Regions from separate parts of the Pseudoalteromonas sp. c7(2019) genome, predicted to be linked through region 4. Evidence: predicted binding sites of a transcription regulator. Region 4 holds the regulator's gene; each other region holds the start of a gene.
The links. The regulator sigma-54, encoded in region 4, starts transcription at its own class of promoters, with help from an activator protein. The targets are predictions, from matches to a motif close to GTTGGCACGNNNNTNGNNT.

Region 1 (7,483 bases), on a different contig from region 4:
GTAGGTTATAAAAAAAGCCGCGCTATATTTGAAGATTTACTTTATCAAAATATTAATCAACCAGGTGGTCGTTCATCGCAAGATACCGAAATGCCATCGGGCTTAATGTTAGGTGCGGGTGCTAAAGTTGTAGCTAACCAAAAAGAGTTTACGCAAGGCAACATGTTGACCACCGAAAATTCACTAGATTGGATGATTTCTGGTGAAGGTTTTTTTGAAGTACTGCAACCAGATGGCAATATTGCTTACTCGCGCAATGGTCAGTTTACTACCGATGGCGATGGACGAATTGTAACATCGGGCGCAGGTTATGTGATTCAGCCAGAAATGAATGTACCTGATGACGCGCAATCAATTACGGTTTCGCAAGACGGCGAAGTATCTGTACGTGTTGCAGGCCAAGCCGATAACGTGGTAATTGGTCAGCTTACTATTAGTGATTTTATTAATCCATCGGGCCTTGAGCCAATTGGTCAAAACCTTTATACCGAAACCGCTGTAAGTGGTGCGCCGGTACAAGGTAACCCTGGCGTTGAAGGGTTAGGTAGCATTATTCAAGGCTCACTCGAAACTTCAAACGTAAATGTAACTGAAGAGCTCGTAAACCTAATCGAAACTCAGCGTATTTACGAAATGAACTCAAAAGTAATTTCGGCCGTTGACGAAATGATGAGTTATATCAATCAACAGCTTTAATAGAGTAGGGGGAATTATGCGTAATATTATTTTATTTGCAGCGGGCACATTATTTTTAAGTGGCTGTATGTCTACGCAAAATAGTGAAGTAGTGCAGGACGACCCTTACTACGCACCTATGTACCCCGAGCCTATTTTAGAGCCGCTGGTAGCCACAGGTTCATTGTTTAATACTCATACATCAAACGACTTATATTCTGATAAAAAAGCGCTACGTACTGGCGATATAATCACGGTTAAGTTGCAAGAGTCTACTCAAGCAACAAAAGCCGCTAAAACAGAAACAGACAAAGAAACCGACGCAAGCTTAGACCCCGTTATTGGATTAGGTGGTCTACCTGTAAATATAGGTGGCGACAGTATTCAGTTTGGTATTGGTAGCGATTCGTCATTTACGGGCGATTCAAAATCAAACCAATCAAACAGCTTAGTAGGCGATATTTCGGTTAATGTAATGCGCGTTTTACCTAACGGTAATTTAGTTATACGCGGTGAAAAATGGCTAACGCTTAATACCGGTGAAGAGTTTATTCGTTTAGAAGGGTTAGTACGCCCTCAAGATGTAAGCGCCGATAATACGGTTGAATCAAATCGTATTGCTAATGCACGTATTCAATACTCAGGTAAAGGGCAAACGCAAGAGGCGCAAAGTCCTGGTTGGCTTACACGTTTCTTTAGCAGTTCGCTGTTTCCATTTTAGAGGGTAACAACATGAATAGCCTTAAAGCTTTATGTTTAGTTGTGTTATTAGGTTGGCAGTTTACTGCCAGTGCTGAGCGCATAAAAGATGTGTCTATGGTTGAGGGCGTGCGCTCTAACCAATTAGTTGGTTATGGCTTAGTGGTTGGCTTGCCGGGCACTGGCGAGCAAAACTCATACACACAACAAAGTTTTAGAGGCATGTTGAACAGCTTTGGTATTACGCTACCTTCAACTCAAAGTCCTAAAATTAAAAATGTTGCCGCTGTTGCTGTGCATGCAGAATTACCTGCATTTAGAAAGCCCGGACAAACAATAGATATTACGGTTTCTTCTATTGGTAGTGCAGGCAGTTTACGTGGCGGTACTTTACTACAAACTTTTTTAAAGGGTGTAGACGGTAACGTGTATGCAATTGCACAAGGTAGCTTAATTGTCGGTGGCTTAGGCGCACAAGGCCTTGATGGTAGTAAGGTTGTAATTAACACCCCTACAGTTGGTCGTATACCAAATGGCGCAACAGTTGAACGCACTGTAGAAAGCCCATTTATGCAAGGCGATTACATTACCTTCAACCTAAACCGTCCAGACTTTACAACGGCAAAACGCCTAGAAAAAACAATTAATGACTTAGTTGGTCCAAATAGCGCACAAGCAATTGATTCTGTTTCTATTCGTGTTATAGCCCCACGCGATGCATCCCAGCGTGTATCGTACTTATCGACACTCGAAAACTTAGAATTTAAGCCAGCTGATATGGCCGCTAAAATTATAGTTAACTCGCGCACCGGTACAATTGTTATTGGTAAAAACGTTAAGCTTCAGCCTGCGGCTATAACTCACGGTGGCTTAACAGTAACAATTGCAGAACAACAAAACGTGTCACAACCAAACCCGCTAGCAAACGGTGATACAGTTGTCACACAGCAAAGTATTATTGATGTAAACCAAGACGACTCGCGCGCCTTTGTATTTAATCCAGGTGTAAGCCTTGACGATTTAGTTCGCGCAATTAACGAAGTAGGCGCAGCGCCTGGTGACTTAATGGCTATTTTAGAAGCACTAAAAGAAGCCGGCGCAATTAACGGACAGTTAGTTGTTATATAAATAACCCAAGCCAATAAATAACGTATTACTTAAGCCCTATTTTTTGAAATTAGGGCTTTTTATTTACAGCAACTTAAGTTTATTATTTTTATCTTCCTCGTTTTATCGGTAGTGGCTCAATTTTTGCATTTTTAACTGCATTATTCATTTTGTGTCAAAAAGCCGATGGAAACTAATCACCTCGATAAACAAAACTTTTTTGATTTAGGCAACTTAGATTCACTTCGTAAAGAAGCCTTAACGAGTGGCGATGCATCAACTGATGCCTCTAAAGCTGCGCTCAAAAAAGCGGCCGCACAATTTGAAGCTATTTTTACGCAAATGTTGCTCAAAGGAATGCGCAAAGCTAACGAAGCATTTGAAGACAAAGACAGTCCATTTAATTCAAGTGGTGTAAAGTTCTTTGAAGAAATGCACGATCAGCAACTTTCAACAGAGCTTTCATCAAATGGCTCGTTAGGCCTTGCCGATTTAATTGTTCAGCAGTTATCGCCTGAGTCTAAAAACTTTATGCCAGGCTCGGTGCTTAGAACAACCAACGATATTTTTAGCGATACACAAGTCGGATCCGCGCTTCCTCATGAGCAAAAAAATAATCAACCCGATCTTATCGTTAAGAGTACTAAGGCCGATATTGCTGAGCCTAAGGTTAATACTGCAGAGTCTAAAGCCGATAGCCCAACCTTTAAAAATGCAGAAGAGTTTGTAAGTTCAGTGTGGGAACACGCTAAAACTGCAGCACAAAAAATAGGTTTAAACCCTGCGGTAATGGTTGCACAAGCGGCACTTGAAACCGGTTGGGGTAAGCACATTATTAATAAAAGTGACGGTGGTAGCTCAAATAACTTATTTAATATTAAGTCAGATAAAAGCTGGGAAGGTGACAAAGTAAGCAAAGTAACGCTTGAGTTTGAGCAAGGCACACCCGTTAAAAAACAAGCCAGCTTTAGAGCCTACGATTCAATTAAAGATAGCGTGAACGACTTCGTTGATTTTTTAACGCAAAACCCACGCTACAAAGAAGCATTACAAAATACAGCAAAACCAAATGACTTTTTAGATTCATTACAAAAAGCAGGTTATGCAACCGATCCAAATTATGCCAGCAAAATAAAAAAAGTGCTCAATAGCAGCCAGCTAAAAGACATTGCGGCAAACGTGATCCGCCAAGGAGTAGAGTAACATGTCGTTTAATTTATTAAACATTGCCAGTTCTGGGGTTAGAGCAAGCTCAGAGCTATTGCAAACGACAAGTAAAAATATCGCCAATGTTAATACCGAAGGCTATGTGCGCGAGCGTACAGAGTTTACCACTATGGTTGATAACCAAGTAGGGCGAGGCGAAACATACCGATTACTGAACGAGTTTGCTCAGTCACAGCTAAATCGTGATACCTCAAATAAATCGTTTTTCGATCAGTTTATTACTGAGGCTAATCGAGTTGATACTATTTTTTCTGAAGAGTCGAACAACCTTTCGACTGGAATTAACTCTTTATTTAATAACGTGCAAGAAGCGTTAAATCAGCCGTCATCTACCGTTGCTCGCTCATTAGTAATGACAGATGCGCAAAGCTTAATTGATCAAATGGATAGGCTTTCAGGCATCGTGCTTGATCAAAAAAGTGTAGTGAACGAGCAGCTCGAAATATTTTCAGATGAAGCAAACTCACTAATTCAAAGTATTAGCACGCTAAATCAAAATATTGCAGCAGTTAATGGTACTAATAACGCCGCAGATGCCAGCTCTACATATAACGAACGCGATAAAGCAATACGCGACTTATCAGAGCTAATAGACATAGAAACGCTTGATGGTCCAAATGGCGAAAAACTCGTTTTTATGGGCACAGGCGAAGCGGTGGTTATGCAAAATGGCGCATTTAACTTATTTTCGATGACAGGCGACCCCGATCCTAATTTTAAAGAATTCACGCTTGACGTTAATGGTGGCAAAGCAGTGCCGCTTGAAGTTGATGTAAGTAAGCTTAAAGGAAAAATTGGCGGCTTACTTGCTTTTAGAGATGACATATTAGTCCCTGCGCAAAACCAAATTGGTCAAATGGGCTTAGCGATAGCTGATGCATTTAACGAACAAAACAAATTGGGTATGGATACAACAGGTCAGCTAGGTGGTAATATTTTTAATATTCCTACCGTTGGCGCTTATGCGTATCAAGCTAACACAGGTACTGCCGGTATGACTGCAACGGTAGAGCCAGGTAAGGGCAGTGAACTCCCTGCCAGTGACTTTATTATTACCTATACAGGCAATGCTAATGAAGTAAGTATTCAGCCTATAGATAACAAAGGCGATCCGCTGGGGCAGCCTTCACTTGCTGATATATCGACAGGTGTTATTGATTCATCGACTATTACCTCAGGCGAATCATTTGGTCTTCAAGTAAATGTATCTGGGGCAGGTGTTGAGGGTGATCAGTTTCAAATAAAGCTTAATTCAGATGCCGCTTCAAGTATTACACTTGCAACAGGGCGCGCAGAAGATTTAGCACTAGCATCGCCAATCCGTACTGCTAACGATTTAAATAATATAGGTACCGCTACTATTTCAGCGGGAGAAGTAACAAGTGTTACCTCCGGTGGATTTACTTCAACACCAAGCTTAACAAACGGTGAAATAACGCTTGTTAAAACAGGTAATGCTAATGAATATCAAATTACAGATAATAGCGGAACGAGTACTTTTACTATTACGCCTCCTGCAAAAGGAATGTTATCGCAAGCGGGTGCCCCATTCGATACTTACGGATTCGATTTTGATATAGAAGGTACACCAGCAACAGGCGACACCTTTACACTTGAGTTTAACGAAGGCGGCTTTGATGATAACCGTAATGGTTTAAAATTAGCTGATTTACAAAATGGTGAGTTAGTCCGTTTAAATGTAGAAACAACAGCAACGGCCGACAACCATAAAACGTTCAACCAAGCTTACTCAGGGTTAGTGAGTGATATAGGTGTTATAACTGGCCAAGCAATCACAAGCGGTAGTGCGTTTAATGCATTAGCAGAGCAGTCTGAGGCATGGTACGAGTCGCTATCGGGTGTGAACCTTGATGAAGAGGCCGCAAATTTACTGCGTTTTCAACAATCATACTCAGCATCAGCACAAGTTTTAGCAGCAGCTCAAGAAATTTTTGACACCTTATTAAATGCGGCGAGGTAATTATGCGTTTATCAAATAATTTAATGTACCAAAACAACATAAATAAAATACTCGACAACCAACAAGGTGTTGCAAATGCTCAAGAGCGAGTAACAACAGGTGAAAAGTATTTAACCACCTCAGAAGCGCCAGCTGCTATTTCGCAAGCTATGTTGTATTCAAATAAAATACAAACTAATGAGCAATACACTAAAAATATCGATCAGCTTACCGGCAGGCTAGAAACTGAAGAAAGCGTATTACAAAGCATAAATAGTAATATTCAACAAGCGCAAGAGCTCACTATTCAGGCTGGTAATGGTGTTTATACTAAAGACGATTTAAAGACGTTTGCATCAGAACTTAGTGGCATTCAACAAACGCTAGCTAACTTAATGAACACCCGATCAGAAGACGGAAAATTCATATTTTCAGGATACCAAGACAGCACGCAGCCTTATCAGTTTGATTCTGCAGCGGGTGAGTACACCTATAATGGCGACCAAGGGCAACACCAAATAACTATAGCTGAAGGCGTATCAATTAAAGCGAGTGATAATGGCTTTGACACGTTTGAAAAAACTAACGCGCGATTAAATGTAGAATCTAACACGGCAAGTGTTTCAGGCTCTATTACTGCGGCAAGTGTATATGTTGACGGCCAAGCTGAGTTTGATAAGTTTCATCAAGCAAATTACAACGCAGACCCAACAGCTTCAGCAACAGCAAATACATATAGTGTATTAGTAAGCCCTGGTGCTACAGCAACAGACCCACAAACCTACGAAATATACCGAGATGGCGCAGCACTAATCCCCGCAATAACAGGTGAAGTTAGCGATGATACAATTGAATACGCAGGTATGACGATTGAATTAGAAGGCACAGCACCTGGTCAACTCGATTTCAGCCTTGAAAAACCAGGCAAAGAAAACGTACTTAATACATTGCAAGCACTTATTACTGGCCTTAACGATGGCACACTTGAAGGTGATGACTTTCAGCAAGTGCTTGCTGATGGCCTAGTGCAATTACAGAACTCGAGTGAGCAAGTGGTATTTACCCAATCAAGTTTAGGCGGACGTATGAACGTGCTTGAAAGAGTAAGCGATTCAAACTTAGCACTCGATATTCAAAATAAAAGTAATCGCTCTAACTTAGTTGAAGTTGATATGGCAGAAGCTATTAGCGAACTAACCAAACAAGAAACGGCACTGCAAGCATCGCAAGCCACTTTTGGCCGTTTAACTAACCTCTCGTTATTCGATTACTTATAAGCAGATTATAAGCAGAAATACTTTGCCGCTTTACCCACTTTAAAGCGGCAAAAAATTGTCACTCCTTTCTAAACAACTTCACTCTTTATTTACAATTCAATAAATTATATATTTTCATTTAAAAACAACAGCTTAAAAATAAATTAAAGTTGGCACAGTAAATGCTTTTCTTATTATAAGAAATTATCGAACAGTGGTTCCTGTTAAATCGTGTTGAACCACACTCTGTTTAAACCTAGGAGATGGTAAAATGGCATTAACAGTAAATACTAATGTGTCGTCACTGAACGCACAACGCAACTTAACAAAATCTGGCGAAGGCTTAGCTACTTCAATGGAGCGCTTATCATCGGGTATGCGTATCAATAGTGCAAAAGATGATGCCGCGGGCCTACAAATTTCAAACAGATTGACGTCACAAATTAATGGCCTAGCCGTTGCTCAGCGAAATGCTAATGATGGTATTTCAATGGCGCAAACAGCTGAAGGCGCGATGAGTGAATCGACTAATATTCTTCAGCGCATGCGTGAACTAGCA
Region 2 (7,483 bases), on a different contig from region 4:
ATTTTAGATGCCTGTGCAGCACCTGGCGGAAAAACGTGTCATATATTAGAGCTTGCTGATGCTGATGTACTTGCACTTGATAGCGACTCAACTCGCCTTGAACGCGTTAAGCAAAACTTAACTCGTATTGGCTTAGGTGCAGACCTACAATGTGGCGACGCATCACAACCACATACTTGGTGGGACGAAAAATTATTTGATCGTATTTTGCTTGATGTGCCTTGTTCAGCCACTGGCGTAATTCGCCGTCACCCTGATATAAAATGGTTACGTCGCGCATCAGATATCGAAGACTTATCTAAGTTACAAAACGATATTCTTGATAGCATTTGGCCACTGTTAAAACCAGGTGGCACATTGGTATATGCTACGTGTTCGGTTCTTCCACAAGAAAACCAACAGCAAGTTGCTAAGTTTTTAGCTAATAACGATGATGTAGAACATATACCTCTACACGAAAATGATACCGTAACAACTCCAGGTTTGCAGTTACTGCCCGGTGAAAGTGATGGATTTTATTACGCTAAGCTAGTTAAAAAAGCCTAATAGCCGTACACTAAATAGTTAGCCATTTATGAAACATTAAATGGCTATTTTTTTAATTAAATTATGATCAATACCACGGGTAAATAATGAAAATAATTATACTCGGTGCCGGGCAAGTTGGTGCTACGCTTGCTGAAAACTTAGTTGGCGAACAAAACGAAATTACCGTTGTTGATATAGACGGTAACCGATTACGTGAACTTCAAGATAAGTACGACTTACAAGGGGTTATGGGCCACAGCGCGCACCCTGATGTATTACGCCGTGCAGGCGCTGAAGATGCCGATATGATTATAGCGGTAACCAGTTCAGATGAAGTGAACATGGTTGCATGCCAAGTGGCGTACAGTATTTTTAAAACGCCCACTAAAATTGCCCGCATTCGCTCAGAGCAATATTTAAAATACCGCGAAAAACTATTTCAAAACGATGATTTACCAATCGATCATTACATTGCTCCCGAAGCACTGGTCACTAAGTATATTCGCCGTCTAATTGACTACCCTGGTGCTCTGCAAGTATTGCAGTTTGCTGATGGCATGCTCTCGTTAGTAGCCGTAAAAGCTTACTATGGGGGTTTATTAGTAGGTTATGCGTTATCTGCACTTAAAGAACATATTCCTAATGTAGAAACTCGTGTTGCCGCTATTTATCGTCAAGGTAAAGCAATCAAACCACTGGGTACCACCGTTATTGAAGCCGATGACGAAGTATTCTTTATTGCCGCTACAAAACATATACGCGCAGTAATGAACGAGCTACAAAAACTTGAGCGTTCGTACAAAAAAATTATGATAGCTGGTGGCGGTAACATTGGGGCAGGCCTTGCCCGCTCACTTGAAAAAAACCACACCGTTAAACTAATTGAACGCAGTAAAGAACGTGCCGAGCAACTCTCAGAAATGCTCGATAACACGGTCGTTTTTTGTGGTGACGCATCTGATCAAGAACTGCTCTCAGAAGAACATATTGAACAAGTCGATGTATTTATTGCTGTAACCAACGACGATGAAGCAAACATTATGTCGGCCATGCTTGCAAAACGTATGGGCGCACAAAAAACCATGGTACTTATTCAACGTGGAGCTTACGTTGATTTGGTACAAGGCGGCGAAATAGACATTGCCATATCGCCACAACAAGCAACTATATCAGCGTTATTAACGCACGTACGCCGTGGTGATATTGTTAACGTGTATTCACTGCGTAAAGGCGCAGCAGAAGCCATTGAAGCGGTTGCTCATGGTGATGAAAACACATCTAAAGTGGTTGGTCGTGCGATTGCCGACATAAAACTTCCTGCAGGTACAACCATTGGGGCAATAGTACGTAATGACGATGTGCTGATAGCTCACGATGATACAATTATTATGTCGGGCGATCATGTCATCATGTTTTTAATCGACAAAAAACACATTACCGTTGTAGAAAAACTATTCCAAGTAAGTGCTATATTCCTTTAACTAGTTACTCTAATTAGTTAATTTAATACACAAAAAAGCCGCTGACTAAGGCGGCTTTAATGGAGTATGCTTAAATATTGATTACTGTACTTTTGAAAACTCTTCTTTAGAGATTTCACCATTACCATCAGTATCCAAATCATCAAAAATCTTTACAAGCTGAGGGTTAACCTTTGCTTCTTCCATTGTAATAGCACCGTTACCGTCTGCATCAAAAGAGGCAAAATCTACTGCTGCATATGCTGCTGATGAAGATGCTAAAACGATAACTGCAAGTGTTGTATTTAATGTTTTCATAATAATATTCCTAGTAATATGGGAAGTCCTTTTCAAAGATCCCTGACTGTGAAAAATGTTTAATCTGAAAAGATTAATTAGTAATTAGTAATTAGTAATTAGTAATTAGCGAATTCTTCTTTAGAAAGCTCGCCGCTACCGTCGGTATCTAGCTCAATAAATTCAGCCATTAAATCAGTATCGACTGCCGCTTCGCTTGGGCTAATTGTGCCGCTACCATCGATATCAAGACTGTCAAAATCTGATGCTGCAAATGCAGCGGAAGAAGATGCTAGTACTATAAGTGCTAATGCTTTATTTAAATGTTTCATAACTTAATCCTTCAATGTTCTATCAAAAAAATTGCTTCGTTTAACTTAAAACGTAATTTTTCACTTCCTTGTTATCCTCTTTCGTAAGCTCCCTTGCCTACTTAGGTGTCTTTGGCAACTCAGGATAAATACTTTTTAATTAAGCTTCTGAAAATTCTTCTTTTGATAACTCACCATTTTGGTCAGTATCAAGCTCAGAAAACATGCTCATTAGCTTTGCATCTACTGATGCTTCTGCTTGGCTAATTGTGCCACTGCCGTCTACATCCAGTGTGTCAAAATCTGTTGCAGCAAAAGCGGCTGAAGAAGATGCAATAGCGATAAGTGCTAAAGTTTTATTAATGCTTTTCATAATATGTATCCTTCAAATTTATGTGTGTGCGATTAAGTATTTCACTTTGAATCACGATTTCGTTCAGTACACTTAGACTATTACAACTTAGATGCCAACATTTAAAAGCTATTAATTTTCAATGAGTTAAATATAAAACGTACAACAAGAAGGCATTTTTAGAATAGTTATTGTTGCCCTTTAGCAACACGTTTTAAATGGTCTACATTAAAACCTTTAAAAACATATAGTTATGTTTATATAAAAAGATACATTTTTAAATGTATGGTTTTAAAAGGAGGGATTTAAAAGAATAATTGAGATAAATTTTAACGAGGTAGCTTTAATAACAAAAATAAGCTGTAAAAAATAATACGTAATCAGTTGTTTTATTTAAATAATAATTTTAATTATGAAAGAGAAAAAAAACATTTTATAAATACTGACGTAAAATGCCTTTTTGTTGCAAATAAGCGAAAAGCTACTTATTCAACGGTAGGCTCAAGCGCAGAAGGGTCTATAAAATGCTCTTTCATAAAGGCTTTCATTTCATCCTCGCTTGCTAGTAACTTAATTCCACAGTACACACCGGCGGCATGCTCTTTAACACTGCAAATTTCACCTTCAAAATCTTTATCACTGCTATTAAGTACGACAGTGCATTGCATATCTTTAATACTTTCAACTTGCTGATCGCCTCTAATATCAAACATTACACCAGTGAGTGAAATGTCTTTAATAAGGCCTTCAAGTACCCTATCGTCACTTAGCTTTAGCTTTGCAGGTAATAAGGTAGGTATGCGTGTTTGTGAGCGTAGCGCAAATAACTGCACTTGCTTTGGAAAGTTTATAAACACGAGTTTAGCGGGATGAGAGGCTACCGACATAATTTGCTGGCGAAACGCAATAACTTGCCCACCACTACCTTCAATAAGCGCTCTTACAACAACCATTACGCCATCACGTAAATAGTCACTCGCCACAGGTAAACGCTTTGCATTGGGATAATTTAAAATAATAAACTGTTTATCGAGTAAACCAACTAATTCAGTTTTAACACGCTTACTGCTTGTAGGTGTTAATATTTCTAGGTCGACTAAGCTGCCTACACTTATATGCTTTAGCTTTTCTAAATTTGTTGGCATATCCCTTTCCCAATAGTTCGTAATTTAAAACTTAAGCCGCTCGTTTATCCACGCCAAAATGTAGGCGTAAATAACACTAATAAAGTAAATATTTCTAAACGACCAAACACCATTGCAATGGTAAGCAACCATTTAGCACCATCGGTTATAGCGCCATAATGCGATGCTACATCCCCCAGACCTGGACCTAAGTTATTTAAACAAGCCGCAGTGGCTGAGAACGCAGTTATGTTATCCATACCCGTGCCCATAAGCGCTAGCATAATAATAATAAACACTAATGCATACGCAGAGAAAAACCCCCACACAGCTTCTACTACTTTGTCTGGCAACGCCTTTCGACCCAGCTTGATTGAATATATAGCCCGTGGGTGCACCAAACGATTAAGCTCACGCACACCCTGCAAGTACAGTAAGAACACGCGCACTACTTTCATACCACCACCAGTAGAACCCGCACAGCCACCAATAAAGCTCGAAAATATAAGTAAAATAGGTAAAAACAAAGGCCATGTTGAAAAGTTATCAGTAGCAAAGCCTGCTGTTGTACTCATAGAAACAGCCTGAAATAACGCCTGATCGAGGGTTTCATCGCCATTAGCAAATATTTCGTTAGAGGAAAGTACGGTAAAACAAATAACCACCAGCGCTAATTGAATACACAAAAACACCTTAAACTCAGGGTCTCGAATATAAACTTGTATGTTACGACTGGCTACTGCAGCGTAGTGCAGGGAGAAGTTAACAGCGGCAATAATTAAAAAGAACACACAAATAAAGTTAATTACAGGGCTGTCAAAGTGCCCCATGGAAGCATCGTAAGTAGAAAAACCACCTATCGCGACCGTTGAGAATGCATGACATATCGCATCAAACCACTCCATCCCGGCTGCCCAATAAGCCAGCATACAAGCAATAGTCAGTGACACATAAATATACCAAAGGTGCTTTGCTGTATCGGCAATTCGCGGGGTCATTTTGGAATCTTTTACAGGCCCAGGTATTTCAGCGCGATATAACTGCATACCACCAACACCTAGCATGGGGAGTATAGCGACAGCGAGTACGATTATACCCATACCGCCAAACCACTGGAGTTGCTGGCGATAAAACAACACCGACTTGGGTAAGTACTCAATACCGGTAAGTACTGTAGCGCCGGTGGTTGTTAAGCCAGAGAATGCTTCAAACACCGCATCGGCGAGCGATAAATTAGGTTCTTGTAAAAATATAAGCGGCAAGGACGCAAACGCCCCAAGTACCAGCCAAAACAAAACAACAATTAAAAAGCCTTCACGTGCTTTTAAGTCACCGTTTTCATGGCGGTTTGGGTAATAAGCCATCATGCCAATAACAACACTAAAGATAAATGCTAAAACAAAAGGAACACCACCACCGTCTTTATATATTAAAGACACCAGTGCCGGAGGCACCATGGTAATACTAAACAGCGCAACAAGTTGGCCAAGAATTTTTATGATGGTACGAAATTGCATTTAGCTTGTCGCTTTTATTATTAGTAAATTCAGGCTGAGTAGTATCAACCAAATTAAATAGGGTCAGTATGCATTACATGCAATTTGTGTAGGTTATTACTCTTTAATAGTTAACTCAACTGCGCCGTGACTTAAATCAAAAATATCTTTGATTGCTTGCTGAGCTTCGCGGCTATCTATTGTAATCACCCATTCAATATTAGCAGTAAATTGCTTATCAATATTAAGCACTTGATACTTTGTTTTTAATAACTGCTCAATCGCACCTTGCATGCTGTACTCACTACTCCCAGTAATTTCAACACTGGGAACTTTAAGTACCGTTTGCAATTTTACTAATGCATTATTTAATGAGCCACCATAAGCACGTACTAACCCGCCCGTGCCTAATTTTATGCCGCCAAAGTAACGTGTAACAACAGCTGTGATTTCGCCAAGGCCTGAACCCACCAGCACATTTAACATAGGTTTTCCTGCAGTGCCATTTGGTTCACCATCGTCCGAAAAACCATAAACATGGCTGCCACCGGGGTTGCCTGCCACATGTGCCCAGCAGTTATGACGCGCATCGCTATACTTTTCTTCAATGCTTTTAATAAATGCTTTAGCTGAATTTAAATCGGGGGTATGTGCAATGTGAACTATAAACGTACTTTTTTTAATTTCTTCTTGATGAAAAACGTCAGCAGCGGGATATTTATATTCAGACATATTTTAAACTTGTAAAAAGGGGGCCAAAAGGCCCCTTTAAATAATGTACGTATTTTAACGTGTATAAACTAATTAGTGTTAACTAGAATTAATCGAGCGCTAAATCTCGTGTCATATTCTCTAAGCTATCTTCGTGAACAATAATGTTATCTTCAATACGAATACCGCCAAATGGTTTAAATGACTCAACCTTTTCCCAATTAATAAATTGCTTATTATCGGTTTGCGCTAAATCACCAAGCAGTGAATCAATAAAATATAAACCTGGTTCAATGGTAAACACTTGGTTTTTTTCAATCAGGCGAGTACAACGCAAGAACGGATGCCCTTCAGGCGATGGCTGATGTGTGCCCTTTTCGTCACTCATAAAACCACCCATATCATGCACTTGTAAACCTAGGTGATGCCCTAGTCCATGCGGGAAGAAAGTAGAGGTAATTTTACGCTCAACAATTTCCTCAGCGGGTAGGTTAACAATTTTAAAGTCATTGAGTATTTGTGCAATACGGTTATGGCATTCAACGTGTAAATCACCATAAAGCATACCCGGCTTTAAACCTTTACCTAACTCGATTTGTTGAACCGTCATCGCTTGTACAAGCTCAGCAAACTCACCCTGCTTTTTAAAATCATACGTACGAGTAATATCAGCGGCATAACCATTAAAGTTTGCACCAGCATCAATTAAAAATGAGTTATGAGTGTGTGGCGCTTTTGGATCAAAGTGCGTGTAATGCAAAATAGCGCAGTTTTCGTTAAGTGCAACAATGTTGCCGTACGGCATTTCATTTTCGCTTTGACGTGTTGCCATTAAGTACGCTTGCTGAATATCGAACTCGCTACCACCATTAAAAAATGTGTCGCGTGCGGCTTTATGCCCATCTACTGCAATGCGGTTAGCGTTGCGTAAACATTCAAGTTCGTACTGCGTTTTATAAGCGCGATGGTAATGAAAATAGTTAAGTACAGGCTCAGGGTTCATAATACTAAAACCAAGTGCTTGCGCTACTTCAATATATTCGCCCATGTAAGCGTATTTAGCTTTGTCGTATGGTAATAACTTTTCAACTTGATCAGGCTGAAGTAATAGCTCTATATCAAAGTACTCAGCCCAAAAGTCACGAGGCTCGTCTGGTACTTTATGCCAAAAATCTACCGGACGATAAAATATTAGTTTTGGTTT
Region 3 (7,483 bases), on a different contig from region 4:
TTTTGTCCTTCATTTATTTTATCTGCTAAAACATCTAACCACTGCTTTAACATTTCATCAGATTCATCAATCGCACCATGCTCCATTATTTTGGCATGAAGCTGCACATCATTTAAACCTACCGATCCAGCCGCACCTTTAAGTTTATGCGCTACTGATTCATACTCTTCTCTATCGCCGGTATTTAATGAGGTAAGTAATTCTTGCTGATATTGTGGACTTAGCTTTTCAAATAACTGACTACTGCGTCTAAATACAACTAAGCCCATCGAATTTACAAAGTCTTCTATTGTTTCAATATCTAATAAGTGTGCATCAATGCCCTCTAGCGCTTCTTCACTTACTTTTAGCTGTGGCTCTGTGCATTCACTTTGCTTAATGCCAAATAAGTCAGCCAGCATTTTATCAAGCTTAACTGTGTTAATTGGTTTAGCCAACGCACCTTGTATTGATATACCTTCAAGCTCTTTTTCAGCACTGCGTACATTGGCAGTTAAAGCAACAATAGGTAATTTATCGAAGTGGCTATCTGAGCGTATTTGCTTAGCAACCACGTCACCGTTTATATCTGGCAATTGCATATCGAGTAGTACTAAATCTAAGTCATCTTCGGTTTCGACAAACGAGAGCGCATCTTCACCGGTTTCAGCCCATAACACTTCATGCCCGCGTTGCTCTAATAGGTTTGTAGCAATTTCGGCGTTCAGAGGCACATCTTCTACTAGCAGAATATACAAACCACGGCCAACATAACTTTGCTCTGTTGGTGCAACACATAAACTAAGCGGTATTTGCACTGTAAAACAACTTCCTTCGCCTTCAGTACTATTTACCGTAATTATCCCTTTCATTGCACTTACAAGTGCCTTAGTTACAGCTAAACCAATACCGGAGCCTATCGCGTTAGTGCCTTTTAAATCCGGCGCTTTGTAATACATATCAAATATATGGGCAAGTTGCTCTGGTGGAATACCTTGACCGGTATCTAGTACCTTAATAACTAACCATGGGCCTTCTACGCGATTTTCTCTGCTGCATTCGAGTGTTACTTTGCCTTGCTGAGTAAACTTAACGGCGTTGTTAATTAAGTTCCAAACAACTTGGCGTAATCGAGTCGGGTCGAGCTGCGCGTAAACATCAAGTATGCCATTGCGCTTAATATCAAACTCAAGCTCTTTTTGCTCTGCTATTAAGCCTGCAAAATTAACTACATCGTTTATAAAGTCTGACACATTAATAGAATTGGTTGCTATATCGAGCTGATCTCTATCTATTTTATCTAAATCTATAATATCGTTAAAAATATTACCGAGTGTTTCAGCACTCGAAAAAATAGTATTGCCCCAACTACGCTGCTGCTTATTAAGCTCTGTGTCTAATAACATACGCGTTAAACCAACAATGCCATTTAAAGGAGTACGTAGTTCATGGCTCAGCGTAGCAATAAACTTACCTTTGTCTTTATAGGCAGTTTCGAGTGCTTGTGCTGCTTCTTTACGGCTAGTGATATCACGACCAAAACCCAGTAAACCAATGTAGTCACCGTCATCATTTATAAAAGGTAATTTACGCAGCTCAAACCAACGTGTTTCACCATTTACTTCATAACCTACATCTATAGTCAGCGCTTTATGGCTTTGCTCTACTTCTTTATCGGTTGCCAAAACTTCAGCTAAAAAATGACTCGGGAATATCTGCTCAACCGTTTTTCCTATTAACTCACTACTTGATTTTCCCATTACCTCTTCAAACATTTTATTACAGCCGGCAAATACACCGTTGTTATCGCGGTAATAAAATAGATCGGGAGATGAATCAACGATTGAGCGTTGCAACATACTTTGTTGGGCAAGTTCTTGTTGTGTTTTTTTACGCTCAGCAATTTCTCGGCGCAGCTCTTCAATAGCGCGATGCTTGGCATGAAATGCCATTTTACGCTCATCAATTTCAATATTTAAACGACTAATGTTGTCTTTTAAGGTTTGGTTTAAGAGCTTTTCCTGCTTGGTTGCGCTATCTAAATAAGCATACGAGGCATCTAATTGACGAATTGAATTAAGTAATACACTTATAATTAAAGGAGAAACCACAGCAGTAAAAAATACCACAGCCAAAATATCAACAAGGTGTAATTCGCCTATCGCAACATAATAAAACATGCTCGATAAAATAAGAGATACAGTTAAAAATAAAGTGTAACAAATAGCTGCGGTTTTAAATTCACCAAATCGCGTTATTGAGCTGGAAAGTACCCGAGCCCAAGGGCTCAAAGAATAATCGGTCATACGTAATTTTATCTCTTAGCTGTGTGCTTAAATATAAAGAAGGCAATGCGCATGTATAAACATACCATTTTCCCAGATTTTAGCATTTTTCTCCTACCACTACCCATGTTGTGCGATAAAAACAGAATTTTTCATGTTTGATTTTGCTCATCTCTTAAACTCATCATTTCAGCAATAAATTATTTAGTGTAAAATGCCCCGCTTTATTATCTCCAAAATACGAGTAGCGCACATGCAAACCAATATGCCAGATATAGCAGACACTGCACCCGCTTTACAAACAGGTAAATTAGACTGGGTTGGCATGGGCGAAATCGAACTGCCATTTATTTTTGAGTCACGAGACTTATCTCCAGTTACAGTAAATGCCAAAGCTCGTGCATTTGTAAATTTGCATAAAGAAGATGCCAAAGGCATTCATATGTCACGTCTATTTTTAGCACTTGACCTGCTTTCAACTGAGCAGCAAGTCAATCCGCAAACAATAGCGCAAGCACTCGATACCTTTATAACTAGCCACGAAGGGCTGAGCGATAAAGCACAAATTGAATTTAAATTTGAATTACCGCTACGCCGTAAATCACTATTAAGTGGTAAAGCAGGCTGGAAAAGCTACCCAGTTGTACTTACCAGTACAATTGAAAATAACATTATTAGCTACGAGCTAACCGTAGATGTTACCTATTCTTCAACATGCCCTTGCTCTGCAGCACTTGCACGCCAGCTTATACAAAACGCGTTTAACGAAAAGTTTAACCAAGAAACCTTAAGCCAAAAAGATGTGCACGAATGGCTAGGCACTACACAAGGCATAGTGGCTACACCTCACTCGCAGCGCTCTATTGCCAACGTAAAAGTAAAGCTTGATAGCAATATTCAAGAATTTGACGTAGTGACTCTAATAAACACCCTCGAAGCTGAACTTAAAACGCCTGTACAAGCGGCAGTAAAACGCGAAGACGAGCAAGAATTTGCCCGTTTAAATGGTCAAAATCTTATGTTTTGTGAAGATGCAGCGCGTAAAATTAAAGCTTTATTAGAAACAGATAATTACAGCGATTACTGGCTGCAAATAAACCATTATGAATCACTCCATGCACACGATGCTGTAGCTATTGCGGTTAAAGGTATTGAAGGTGGATACAAAGCTTAATAGCTACATAGTTTTAGCTTTTATAAACAGTTGGTAATTATTTTATAACTCATACTTTTTAGGCACGTAAATTGCTTTATTTGAGCAGTGTCAATTTGTTGTTATGGAGTTACCGTATGGAATTCGCTTTATTATTAATTCTAGTATTAGTTGTCGGGGCTTCTGTTGTTGCGTCAAAATTTAATGACGATGGCGGAAACCCGTATCCTTTTACCCGCAAGCAAACTGTTTTTACGCAGGTTGAAGGCGCTTTTCTAAATCTTCTCGAGCGTGCTGTAGGCGATCAATATAAAATTGTTAGTCGCGTTAAGCTAATTGACGTTATTGACTGTAAGCAAGGTCTTTCTATTAAATCTAAACGTGCTGCTTTAGCTAAAGCTAAAAATAAGCAACTCGACTTTGTATTAATCGATAAAGAAAAACTAACTATTGTTGCGGCCGTTGACCTAGTTAACAATGCCAATAAAGATGGCCACAAAGCTCAACGCGACTGGTTTGTAAACGGTGCACTAGAGTCTGCGGGCATTCCACATATTCGTATGAAAGTTAAATCGGGCTACCGTCCTTCTGAAGTACGCGATGCAATTATGTTTAAACTTGGTAAGCCTGCAGCAACACAAACGCAGCGCCCTGTTCGTAATCGCTCACATAAGCCAGCGGTACTTTCACCTTCTCAAGCCAAAGCACAAACAACTGCTTTAGCTGAAATTTAAAAACCAAATTAAATACTCTCCTAAAAAGTATTTAAAGCGAGCTCATAAACAAGCTCGCTTTTTTGTTTTTTATTGCTAACTTCACGTATAATCAAGTGATTCAAACTCAGGAATTAAACATTATGAATGTTGGTATTATTGGCGCAATGGAGCCAGAAGTTAAAATTTTACGTGAAGCGATGCAAAACCCACAAATTTTAACTAAAGCAGGTTTCACTTTTTATACTGGTGAATTGGCTGGTAACACAGTAACACTTGTACAATCTGGTATTGGTAAAGTAGCATCAACAATTGCAACTACCTTACTAATTGACAACTTCAAACCTGATTGCGTAATTAACACAGGCTCTGCCGGTGGATTCGATCCTTCTCTAAGTGTTGGCGACGTAGTAATTTCGTCAGAAGTACGTCATCACGATGTAGATGTTACTGCTTTTGGCTACGAAATTGGCCAAGTACCACAAATGCCAGCAGGCTTTACAGCTCACCCTAAATTAGTTGAAGCAGCACAGCAAACAATCGAACAAATCAGTGATGTTAAAACACTTGTTGGCTTAATTTGTACTGGTGACACATTTATGTGTGACCCTGTGCGTATTGATAAAGCACGCAGTGATTTTCCTACAATGCTTGCCGTTGAAATGGAAGGCGCTTCAATTGCACAAACGTGTTTTACGCTTAACACACCATTTGTTGTAATTCGCTCAATGTCTGATATAGCAGGTAAAGAGTCACCACAATCATTTGAAGAATACCTAGAAACAGCATCAATCAACTCATCTAAAATGGTTGTCGCACTTTTAGAAAAGCTAACTGCAGTGTCTCTGTAAATGCTTAGCAATATTGTTCAAAACCACTTGGACTTTATTGCCTTCATACTAGCGCTCCTTGCTGAGCGCTTTCTTCCCCTTATTAGCTGGTATCATCCTAATACAGCGTTAAATGCTGTTTTTAGTGCTATTGGCAAGCGCATATACAAAAGCAAAGAACCTAAAAGCTATCAATACTTGGCAGCTATACTCGCAAGCACGCTCATTTTAAGTGTCATTCTCATTATTGTAGTGTTACTACTCGAGTTTGCTTTTTACCCTGAATTACTCGCAGGTCTTATTTTATACTTATGCTTAGAAAGTAAGAGTATTGATAAAAAAGCACTTCGCATTGCAAAGCTAACTAAACAAAATCAAAAATCGACAGCACGCGAATTACTAAAACCACTGCTTGCCCGTGAAGTTAATAGGCTTTCATCTCCTGGTATTATTAAAGCATTAATTGAAAGCTTAATACTGCGCACTGCTCGATACTATTTCGTAGTTATATTTATATTTTTAGCCTTTGGCCCTATTGCTGCCCTCGCCTATCGATTGCTTACTTTAATACAACAAGCCTGGCGTAGTGATATATCCCCAAATAGCTACTTTTTAAAACCGCTTAAAACTCTCTTGTTTATTATTGAGTATATTCCAATGCGCTTACTCGCTTTAACTATTGCAGCAAGTAGAGCGAGCAAACAAAGCATGCACTACATAAAGCATTATGGCAGACATTTTTACCAAACAAATACAGGTTGGCTACTAAGCACATGCTCTGCATCACTTGGTGTGCAGCTGGGCGGGCCTGCAGTTTATTTGGGTACTCGCTTTAATAAAATGCGTATAGGTACTGATAGACTACCTACACCCGAGGATATACCTGTAATAATTAATAGATTAAATCAGGCGCGTGTATTTTGGTTGTTAGTAATTGTAAGTATTGAAATATTAAAAGTGATTTAGTGACTATTTAGTGACTACCTCGTAACTATTTACAGACCCCAAAATACGAGCACTAAAAAACCAGCCTAGGCTGGTTTTTTAGTTTTCAAACGGTATTTAAGCTACAGTGATGTTTGCAAACTTACGTTTACCTACTTGGTAAATAGCTGTTGTGCCTTTTGCTATTTCAAGTTTGGTGTCAGTGATTTTATCTTCACCGTTAAGTTTAACTGCACCTTGCTTAATCATACGCATTGCTTCTGACGTACTAACTACTAAATTTGCTTCTTTAAGCAAGTTAGCAATTAAAATAGTATCTTCTGCGATAGTGATTGTCAGCTCTGGGATTTCATCTGGTAACGCTTTTTTCTGAAAACGCTGAATAAAATCATCATGTGCACCTTGTGCATCAGCTTCACTATGAAAACGAGCAATTAACTCTTTAGCTAGTTCTATTTTAATATCGCGCGGGTTAGTACCTTGCTCAACACGTTCTTTTTGAGCTGCAATTTCTTCAATAGAAAGCGCGCTTAATAAATCGTAATAACGCCACATTAGCACATCACTAATTGACATTATTTTACCAAACATATCGTTTGGCGCATCAGTAATACCAATATAGTTACCAAGCGACTTAGACATTTTTTGAACGCCGTCAGTACCTTCAAGTAATGGCATCATTAATACTGTTTGCGGCTTTTGCCCTTCAACTTTTTGTAGCTCACGACCCATGAGCAAGTTAAAGCGCTGATCAGTACCGCCCAGTTCAACATCTGACTCTAGTGCAACCGAATCCCAACCTTGTACCAGTGGATATAAAAACTCATGAATTGCAATTGGTTGACCGCTGCCGTAACGCTTTTTAAAGTCATCACGTTCAAGCATGCGCGCTACTGTTTGGTTAGCAGCAAGTTTTATCATACCTGCAGCGCCTAACTTTTCCATCCAAGTAGAGTTAAATGCAACAGTGGTTTTAGCAGGATCTAGAATTTTGAATACTTGTTCTTTATATGTTTCGGCATTGGCTAGTACGTCTTCGCGAGTAAGTGGTTTACGCGTTACGTTTTTACCTGTTGGGTCGCCAATCATGCCAGTAAAGTCACCAATTAAGAAAATAACCTCATGACCTAAATCCTGAAAGGTTTTCATTTTATTAATTAGTACAGTGTGCCCTAAATGTAAATCAGGGGCTGTAGGATCAAAGCCAGCTTTTATTTTTAGCTTTTTGCCCGACTTTAGTTTTTCAACTAGTTCGTCTTCAATTAATATTTCTTCTGCACCGCGTTTTATCTCTGCTAGAGCGGTTTGTAAATCCACTTTGTGTTACTCCAAAATTCTGCCTACGAAGGGGCGGACTAGTTACTTGTAATCACGGTTTAATATAGGTTTAAACCGAATATATATGTAGCTAACATAACAAATTTCTACCTAATTAAAATAACTTTTTAAGTTATTAATGCAACTAAACAAAATGAATTGAGTCTTAGTTAGATAGGACGTTAAAAAAGGCTTCTTAACCCTGATTTTAGCGTAGTTTAAGGTTAGTTTAAATCTACAAAGCACTAGTATTCGTACATT
Region 4 (7,483 bases):
TAAATTACGAAAAATATGAAACCATATATCAACACACTTTTTAATATTGATAGGCCTTTTTGTTTTGGCGTTTTTTTAGGTGTGTCTTTTTTATTTTTGGTACCCGTTGTCATAGTTGCAGCTTTACCCTAAGTGTTTTTTACTTTAGTTATTTGCAAAAGTTTCTAATTTAAACCAGCAACCAAGTAGCAGTACCTAAAAAGGCGAATATACCCACAATGTCTGTAATTGTAGTTAAAACTACACTACCTGCAAGAGCGGGATCTATATTCATCTTTTTAAGAATAATAGGGATACTCGCACCAGCAACACCGGCCACCACTAAGTTCATAAACATAGCGAAGGCGAGTACGCCACCAAGCATAAAGTCCCACTGCCATAGGGCAATAACACCTGCTATTAACAACGACCACAAAACACCGTTTAACGCGCCAATAGCAAGCTCTTTCATCATCAAGAAACGTTGGTTAGTTTGATTTATATGACCTACCGCAATACCACGAATAACAAGCGTTAATGATTGGCTACCTGCAACACCACCCATAGAAGGGACAATACCGTTAAGCACAGCTAAAATAGGGAGCACATCTAAAGTGCCTTCAAAAAAGCTAGCTACAAAAGCAGCTGCAAGTGCAGTTAGTAAGTTGACACCTAACCAAACTGAGCGTTTTTTAGAGCTTTTTAGTACTGGCGCAAAGGTATCTTCTTCATCATCAAGACCGGCTAAGCCCAATAAACTATGCTCAGCATCTTCTCGGATTACGTCAACGATGTCATCGATCGTGACACGACCAAGGAGCTGATCGTTATCATCGACTACGGGGGCCGATATCCAATTATGACGTTCAAATAATTGCGCGACTTCACTTTCATCCATTGAGATTGGAATGGATTCACAATCTTCATCCATTAAATCGCGAACAATCTTTTCTGGCGGGTTAGTTAATAATGTACTCAGCGATAAAGCGCCTATAAAGCAGTTATGCTTATCAACAACGTACAAGTCATCGGTACCTTCTGGTAACTCGCCACGTAGCCTAATATATCTAAGTACAACATCGAGCGTAACATCAGGGCGAATGGTCACCGTATCGGTGTTCATTAGCGCGCCAGCAGAACGCTCTTGATACGAAAGTGCTTGTGTTGCACGTTCACGGTCTTGAATGTCCATCGCGCTAACAACGTCTTTATAAACGGTGTCCGGCAGACTACGTAATACTTCACCTAAGTCATCGTGGCCCATATCTTCTGTTGCGGCTGCAATGTGCTTAGGTTCCATTTGGGCAATAATGCCTAAACGAACATCTTCAGATAGTTCTTCAAGAACATCGCCTTGCACATCAGGATCAACCAACTGCCAAAGGAGTCGGCGAATTTTATGTGGTGATGATTCTAATAATAATGCGGTATCACAAGGAGCTGTTTTTGCGAGCATGCGCCTAACTTGAACAAATTGACCACTATTGAGTGACTTAGTCACCTGTTTTAGTTGCTGTAGTGGGTAATCTTGTTCAAAAGCTTCAGGCATTGGCGTCCTTTATAAATTTTTATATTACTTTATGGGGAGAGGTGAGTTAACTGGCGTCACTAACCGTATTTATTTTATATATCTGTTTTAGTTGGGGCATTAGTAATGCGAGCATTATTTTTATAACTGTTTATTCTTGTTCATTAAAACGTTGTGCTATTAATTCTCCAACAGCATGTAAAGCTTGCTCAGAATCGGGGCCTTTACATACAACTTTTACTTCTTTGCCTTGGCTACTTTCAAGTAACATTAATGCAAGTACGCTATCGCCTGCAGCTTCTTTGTCATCTTGAAATAATGTAATTGTCGCATCAAACTGCACTGCTAATTGGGCAAGCACGGTGGCTGCTCTGGCGTGCAATCCTAATTTGTTTTTTATTAAAAAAGTGTCTTCACAATGCATAACTTACTCTACCTAAGCTGAACAGGTGATTATTCAGCTATATTATTTTTCTTGTTCGCGATGGCGAATTTTAACATTGGGATGTGTCATTGCAAAACTTTCACCGATAGTTTGCGCTAAATATACAGAGCGATGTTGTCCGCCTGTACACCCAATAGCAATGGTTAAATAACTGCGGTTATTTCGCTCTAAGTGCGGTAACCATGTTTGTACAAATGTTTGAATTTGCCATGTGAATTTTTGCACTATGCTGTGATTGGCCAAATAATCTTTAACAGGTTGATCTAACCCATTTAAAGGTTTTAATTCAGGTTCCCAATGTGGATTTGGTAAAAAGCGTGCATCAAATACGTAATCTGCTTCTTTTGGTATACCGTATTTAAAACCAAACGATTCAAACGTGACAATCAGTTGCTTATCTTTTTTACCTAAAATCTTTTCACGAATAGATTCAGCAAGTTGATGAACACTCAAATCAGTCGTGTCTATCATAAAGTCGGCGCGGGTGATTAATACATCAAGTAATTCTTTTTCTTTTTTGATGGCTAAATCAAGAGGCAACGAGTCAATTGATAGTGGGTGTAATCTACGAGTTTCAGAAAAACGTTTGATCAATGTTTGATCGTCGCTATCTAAATAAAATAACGTAGGTTTTGCAAAGCCAGGCAAGTATTCAAGAATATCGTTAAATTCATCTTGTTGTTTAGGGATGTTACGCACATCAATGCTAACAGCAATTTTATCGTAGCTATCAGACACACTGCGAACTAATGAAGGAAGCAAGTTAACTGGAATATTATCTACGCAATAATAACCTAAATCTTCTACAACGCGTAAAGCAACCGACTTTCCAGAACCAGAACGGCCGCTTATGATAATTAACTCCATTTAACACCCTTTATAAAACTATGATTGATTGACAATAACTTGGTAAAGCTCAGTATCTGATTTTGCACTGCGTAACTGTTTACAAAAATCTTTGTTGTTTAGTTTATCAGCAATGGTTGCTAGAGTCTTTAAGTGCTGCTGGTTATCGCCATCTGGTACGATGAGTGCGACGAAAATATCAACAGGGCGATTATCGATCGCATCAAAATTTATTGGAGTTTCGCTAACGAGTACTAAAGCCAAAGGCTCTTCTGCACCGCTCATTCTTCCATGAGGAATGGCAATGCCACGCCCTATACCTGTACTACCCAATTTTTCTCTGCTCATTAAAGCATTAAGAATATCTTGTTGCGGTAAATACGGAAGTTTGTCGTGGGCAAGTTCGCTAATGAACTCTAAAATTCTTTTTTTGCTATTAAAAAGGACCGCAGCTTTGCTGCAGTCCTGGCATATAAGTGAGCTTAATTTCATCATATTAGTGTCGAGCAAGCTTCTCTTTGTGTTTAATTACTTGTCGATCGAGCTTGTCGATCAACGAGTCAATGGCGGCATACATATCTTGATGTTCTGTAGAGGCAAATAGCTCAGCACCGCTTACGTGTATGGTGGCTTCTGCTTTTTGATTTAATTTTTCTACATCGAGAATGACATGAACATTATTAATATGATCAGAGTGTCTTTCTAGCTTCGCAAATTTGGTATTAATATAGTCTCTTAGTGAATCGGTTAATTCTACGTGACGACCAGTTAAGTTTAGTTGCATAAGCATTACCCTCTTTTTTTTGCGTCTTAAATCAAACTTTTACGCTGATTTGACGGTGGAATAGCCAGAGATTCGCGGTATTTTGCGATTGTACGTCTCGCTACTTTAATTCCTTGCTCAGCCAATATATCCGCTATTTTGCTATCACTCAATGGTTTTGCTGAGTTTTCTGCTGCGATTAATTTTCGGATAAGCGCACGGATTGCTGTAGATGAACATTCACCACCGTTTTCGGTGCTTACATGGCTTGAGAAAAAGTATTTAAGCTCAAATATACCACGGGGTGTGTGCATATACTTTTGGGTTGTTACGCGCGAAATTGTTGATTCGTGCATTTCTACCATTTCAGCAACATCATTTAAAACCATTGGTTTCATGGCTTCAGGACCGTGTTCAAAAAAGCCTTGTTGTTGCTTAACAATACAATTTGTTACTTTTAATAGCGTGTCGTTTCTACTTTCTAAGCTTTTAATAAACCATTTAGCTTCTTGTAAATGCGAGCGAATAAACTGGCTGTCACCACTGGATTTTACAGTGCGAGACATTGCAGCGTATTGGCTATTAACACGAATTTTAGGCATGCTATCTGGGTTTAACTCAACAACCCAGCGGCCTTTAATTTTTTTAACTGACACATCAGGAATAACATACTCAGATTCTTCTCTTACAATAGTATCTGCAGGTTTAGGGCTAAGAGTATGTATTAATGTCATTACTTCTTTAAGCTCTTCTTCTTTGAGCTTAGTTTTCTTCATTAATGTACGATAGTCACGAGCAGCTAATAAATCAATATGCTCGGTTAAAATCATTTTTGTTTCATTAATGTAAGGTGTTTCTTTATCAAACTGGTTAAGCTGAATACACAAACACTCTTGTAAGCTACGTGCAGCAATGCCTACTGGATCAAACAGTTGGATGCGTTTTAATACAGCTTCAATTTCATCAAGTTCGACTTCGTTATCATCTTCGTTTTCTTGATTAAAGCTTTCTAAAATCTCTTCGCAGCTTAGTGTTAAAATACCTGAATCATCGACGGCTTCTACAATAGCAATAGCAATAGCTTCGTCTGTAGGGCTAAATGGCGTTAGTTGTAACTGCCACATTAGATACTCATGGAGCGTTTCAGTAGAGGCGCCTTGGTATATTGATTCGTCTTCAGGCATCGGACCCGATGATGCTGCTGGAGCGGCACTCATGTACTCATCCCAACTAACATCCATAGCCATGTCGTCACTTAGCGTGTCTTTTGCAAGTGCTTCACCACTATCTTGTTCGTATTCGCTTGGAGCATCATCGGCAGATGCGCTAACAGTTATGTCATCTGTATCTGCTTTTTGCTCGTTTTTACCTGCAGCGTCTTCTGAATAGTCTGCTTCTTCAACCTCTAATAGCGGGTTGCTGTCGAGAGCTTCTTGTATTTCTTGCTGGAGATCCAATGTACTGAGTTGCAACAAACGAATAGCTTGTTGCAGCTGTGGAGTCATTGTAAGTTGCTGGCCCATGCGCAGCTGTAGTGATTGCCTCATGTATCTCTAACAATCCTTTTATGTTGTTATAATTAATACTAGCAGATGCTTAAAGACATGGCGTAAATGTTACAGCCTAAATTGCTCGCCTAAGTAAACATCGCGTACTGTTTTATCATTTAATACGTGTTCTGGAGTACCTGATGCAATCAGCTCCCCATGAGAAACAATGTAGGCTTTTTCACAAACATCAAGGGTTTCTCTTACGTTATGATCGGTAATTAATACACCAATCCCACGATTTTTAAGATGTTCTATTATTTTCTTTATATCTAATACCGAAATCGGGTCAACACCTGCAAATGGTTCATCCAGTAATATAAATTTAGGATCTGCTGCCAGCGCACGTGCTATTTCAACACGACGACGTTCGCCACCCGACAATGCCATACCTTGGCTATCACGAATGTGTTGTATGCTAAATTCATCTAATAATTTATCGAGAGTGTCTTCTCTAGCTTGTTTATTTAACTCTTTGCGCGTTTCTAAAATGGCCATTAAGTTTTGATAAACAGTCAGCTTTCTGAATATTGAAGACTCTTGCGGTAAGTAGCCAATGCCTAATCTAGCACGACTATGCATAGGTAAAAGAGTAATATCGTTATCGTCTATCGATATTTTACCTTTGTCGCTAGGTACAAGTCCTACTATCATATAAAACGTGGTGGTTTTACCTGCGCCGTTAGGGCCAAGTAAGCCAACAATACTGCCAGCTTTGACTTCAAGGCCGACGTTTTTTACAACTTCACGGCCTTTATAGCTCTTTGCTAATAGCTCTGCTTTTAATGTGCTCATGGTTGACCTTTGTCGCTTTTTTTACTTTTTTTAGTCTCGATTGGTACTAAAATTGTGTGAACGCGGTCAGTTGAGTTTTCATCTTTTTCGGCACTGATTAGCTGCTGCTCTATATCGTAGGTAATGCTTTTAGCATTTATTTTTTGTCCCGCTTGCGATACTTGTGCATTACCAACAAGCGTTAAAAAACGCTTAGATACATCATAACGCACTTCGTCAGCACTGGCGCTCATAGTCGTGCCATCTGATTGCTTTTCTTCAAAGTGCGCAGGGCTACCTGTAGCAATTAATAATTGTTTATTATCACCAAGTTCATCGCGTTTATGTACTTCTAAGCGGTCGGCTGTGATACGGCGGTTACCGTGAATAATTTCAACGTTTTTCTCAAAAATCCCGACATTAGCTTTTAATTGACCTTCTTGCTTATCGGCGCTTATTGAAATTTGATTTGCAGTCGGTTGCGTGTTTTGCTCTGCAGCACTACTATTAAACGCTAGTATAAGTGTAGGAATAATAAGTGATTTTAATATTTTATTGGTCATAATATATGGTTCGCGTATGGTTAATTAGTTTTATCACTTCGGTTTTTAAGTCGGCTTCTAGGCCTTTACCAGTGATTTTTAAATTGGGTCCAGTGATGATAACGGGTTGCTCCGAACGCATTGTTAATAGCTTTATATCTACCTGAATATTATCAGCATTGATTTTGTCTATCATGGCGTTATCGGTTAAGTTTTTGGCAACCACATTGCCTTCTAAAATTAATTGTTTGTCTTCGTATAATGTTGCTTCGTCTGCATTTATTTGCCACGTTTGCTTTTCGTTATATAAAGTAAAAATAGGTTTTTCAAAAAACGTAAAACCTAATTGTTGATATAGCTCCATTTTAGCCGCAGTTACTTTGTGGCTAATTTTACCTTGTTCGTCATAGGCTGTTTGTTTGAGTTCAATGGCTATGTAATCAGGCTTGGCAATAACTTCAGGCTCAGTCTGAGGCACAATATTTGTTTGTGTAAAATAAGGGTACCAAAGCCAAACCATACAGCTAATGAATAAAACGCTTAATATTATGCGCGCTGCATTCATGAACTAGTGCCTTGTGTAGTCAATGCTTTACCATTTTCAAGCATAAGTAAGTCGGTGAGCTCTCTTACTGCACCAAAGCCGCCAGGCATTTGCGTTACATAGTGTGATAAACGTTTAATAAGTGGATGGGCATCATTTACTGCAACAGCAAAGCCGACTAATTCCATAACGGGCATGTCAGGACCATCATCACCGATATAAGCAATTTGTTCATCGCTAAGGTTGAGTTTGTCTTTTAATTCTTGATAGGCAATGAGCTTATTTTCTTGGCCTTGATAAATATGCTGTACGGTTAAGCTGCTCATACGTTGTTGCACTATTTGTGAATGACGACCAGTAATTACAGCCACTTCAAAGCCACTGTTTATAAGCGCTTTAATGCCAAAACCATCTTTTGTATTAAATGCTTTTAGCTCTTCACCTTGATTACCAAGATAAATACGGCCATCAGAAAATACACCATCAATATCGCATATAAGTAGTTTTACTTTTTT

Region 1: a site for sigma-54 is predicted at 2,613-2,631, ahead of flgJ (flagellar assembly peptidoglycan hydrolase FlgJ). Genes of this name have one in related genera too.
Region 2: a site for sigma-54 is predicted at 3,050-3,068, ahead of GQR38_RS17995 (EF-hand domain-containing protein). Genes of this name have one in related genera too.
Region 3: a site for sigma-54 is predicted at 3,497-3,515, ahead of GQR38_RS06100 (DUF2726 domain-containing protein). Genes of this name have one in related genera too.

What each region holds. Positions count from the first base shown of each region.
Region 1 is NZ_WTKS01000028.1:522-8,004, reverse strand. Features, by position in the region: gene flgG (flagellar basal-body rod protein FlgG) at 1-696, shown strand, start outside; gene flgH (flagellar basal body L-ring protein FlgH) at 713-1,396, shown strand; gene GQR38_RS19515 (flagellar basal body P-ring protein FlgI) at 1,408-2,502, shown strand; gene flgJ (flagellar assembly peptidoglycan hydrolase FlgJ) at 2,668-3,684, shown strand; gene flgK (flagellar hook-associated protein FlgK) at 3,686-5,689, shown strand; gene flgL (flagellar hook-associated protein FlgL) at 5,692-6,945, shown strand; partial or broken gene GQR38_RS19495 (flagellin) at 7,196-7,483, shown strand, end outside.
Region 2 is NZ_WTKS01000020.1:7,372-14,854, forward strand. Features, by position in the region: gene rsmB (16S rRNA (cytosine(967)-C(5))-methyltransferase RsmB) at 1-546, shown strand, start outside; gene trkA (Trk system potassium transporter TrkA) at 633-2,009, shown strand; gene GQR38_RS17985 (EF-hand domain-containing protein) at 2,091-2,306, opposite strand; gene GQR38_RS17990 (calmodulin) at 2,405-2,617, opposite strand; gene GQR38_RS17995 (EF-hand domain-containing protein) at 2,757-2,969, opposite strand; gene GQR38_RS18000 (flagellar brake protein) at 3,434-4,093, opposite strand; gene GQR38_RS18005 (TrkH family potassium uptake protein) at 4,138-5,589, opposite strand; gene GQR38_RS18010 (YigZ family protein) at 5,686-6,300, opposite strand; gene pepQ (Xaa-Pro dipeptidase) at 6,389-7,483, opposite strand, start outside.
Region 3 is NZ_WTKS01000004.1:147,587-155,069, forward strand. Features, by position in the region: gene arcB (aerobic respiration two-component sensor histidine kinase ArcB) at 1-2,285, opposite strand, end outside; gene folE2 (GTP cyclohydrolase FolE2) at 2,518-3,438, shown strand; gene GQR38_RS06100 (DUF2726 domain-containing protein) at 3,555-4,151, shown strand; gene mtnN (5'-methylthioadenosine/S-adenosylhomocysteine nucleosidase) at 4,274-4,981, shown strand; gene ampE (regulatory signaling modulator protein AmpE) at 4,982-5,926, shown strand; gene tyrS (tyrosine--tRNA ligase) at 6,023-7,222, opposite strand.
Region 4 is NZ_WTKS01000003.1:321,919-329,401, reverse strand. Features, by position in the region: gene GQR38_RS05210 (protein disulfide oxidoreductase) at 1-113, opposite strand, end outside; gene mgtE (magnesium transporter) at 170-1,528, opposite strand; gene GQR38_RS05200 (HPr family phosphocarrier protein) at 1,659-1,931, opposite strand; gene rapZ (RNase adapter RapZ) at 1,974-2,819, opposite strand; gene ptsN (PTS IIA-like nitrogen regulatory protein PtsN) at 2,838-3,290, opposite strand; gene hpf (ribosome hibernation promoting factor) at 3,295-3,582, opposite strand; gene GQR38_RS05180 (RNA polymerase factor sigma-54) at 3,609-5,108, opposite strand; gene lptB (LPS export ABC transporter ATP-binding protein) at 5,178-5,903, opposite strand; gene lptA (lipopolysaccharide transport periplasmic protein LptA) at 5,900-6,445, opposite strand; gene lptC (LPS export ABC transporter periplasmic protein LptC) at 6,435-6,989, opposite strand; gene kdsC (3-deoxy-manno-octulosonate-8-phosphatase KdsC) at 6,986-7,483, opposite strand, start outside.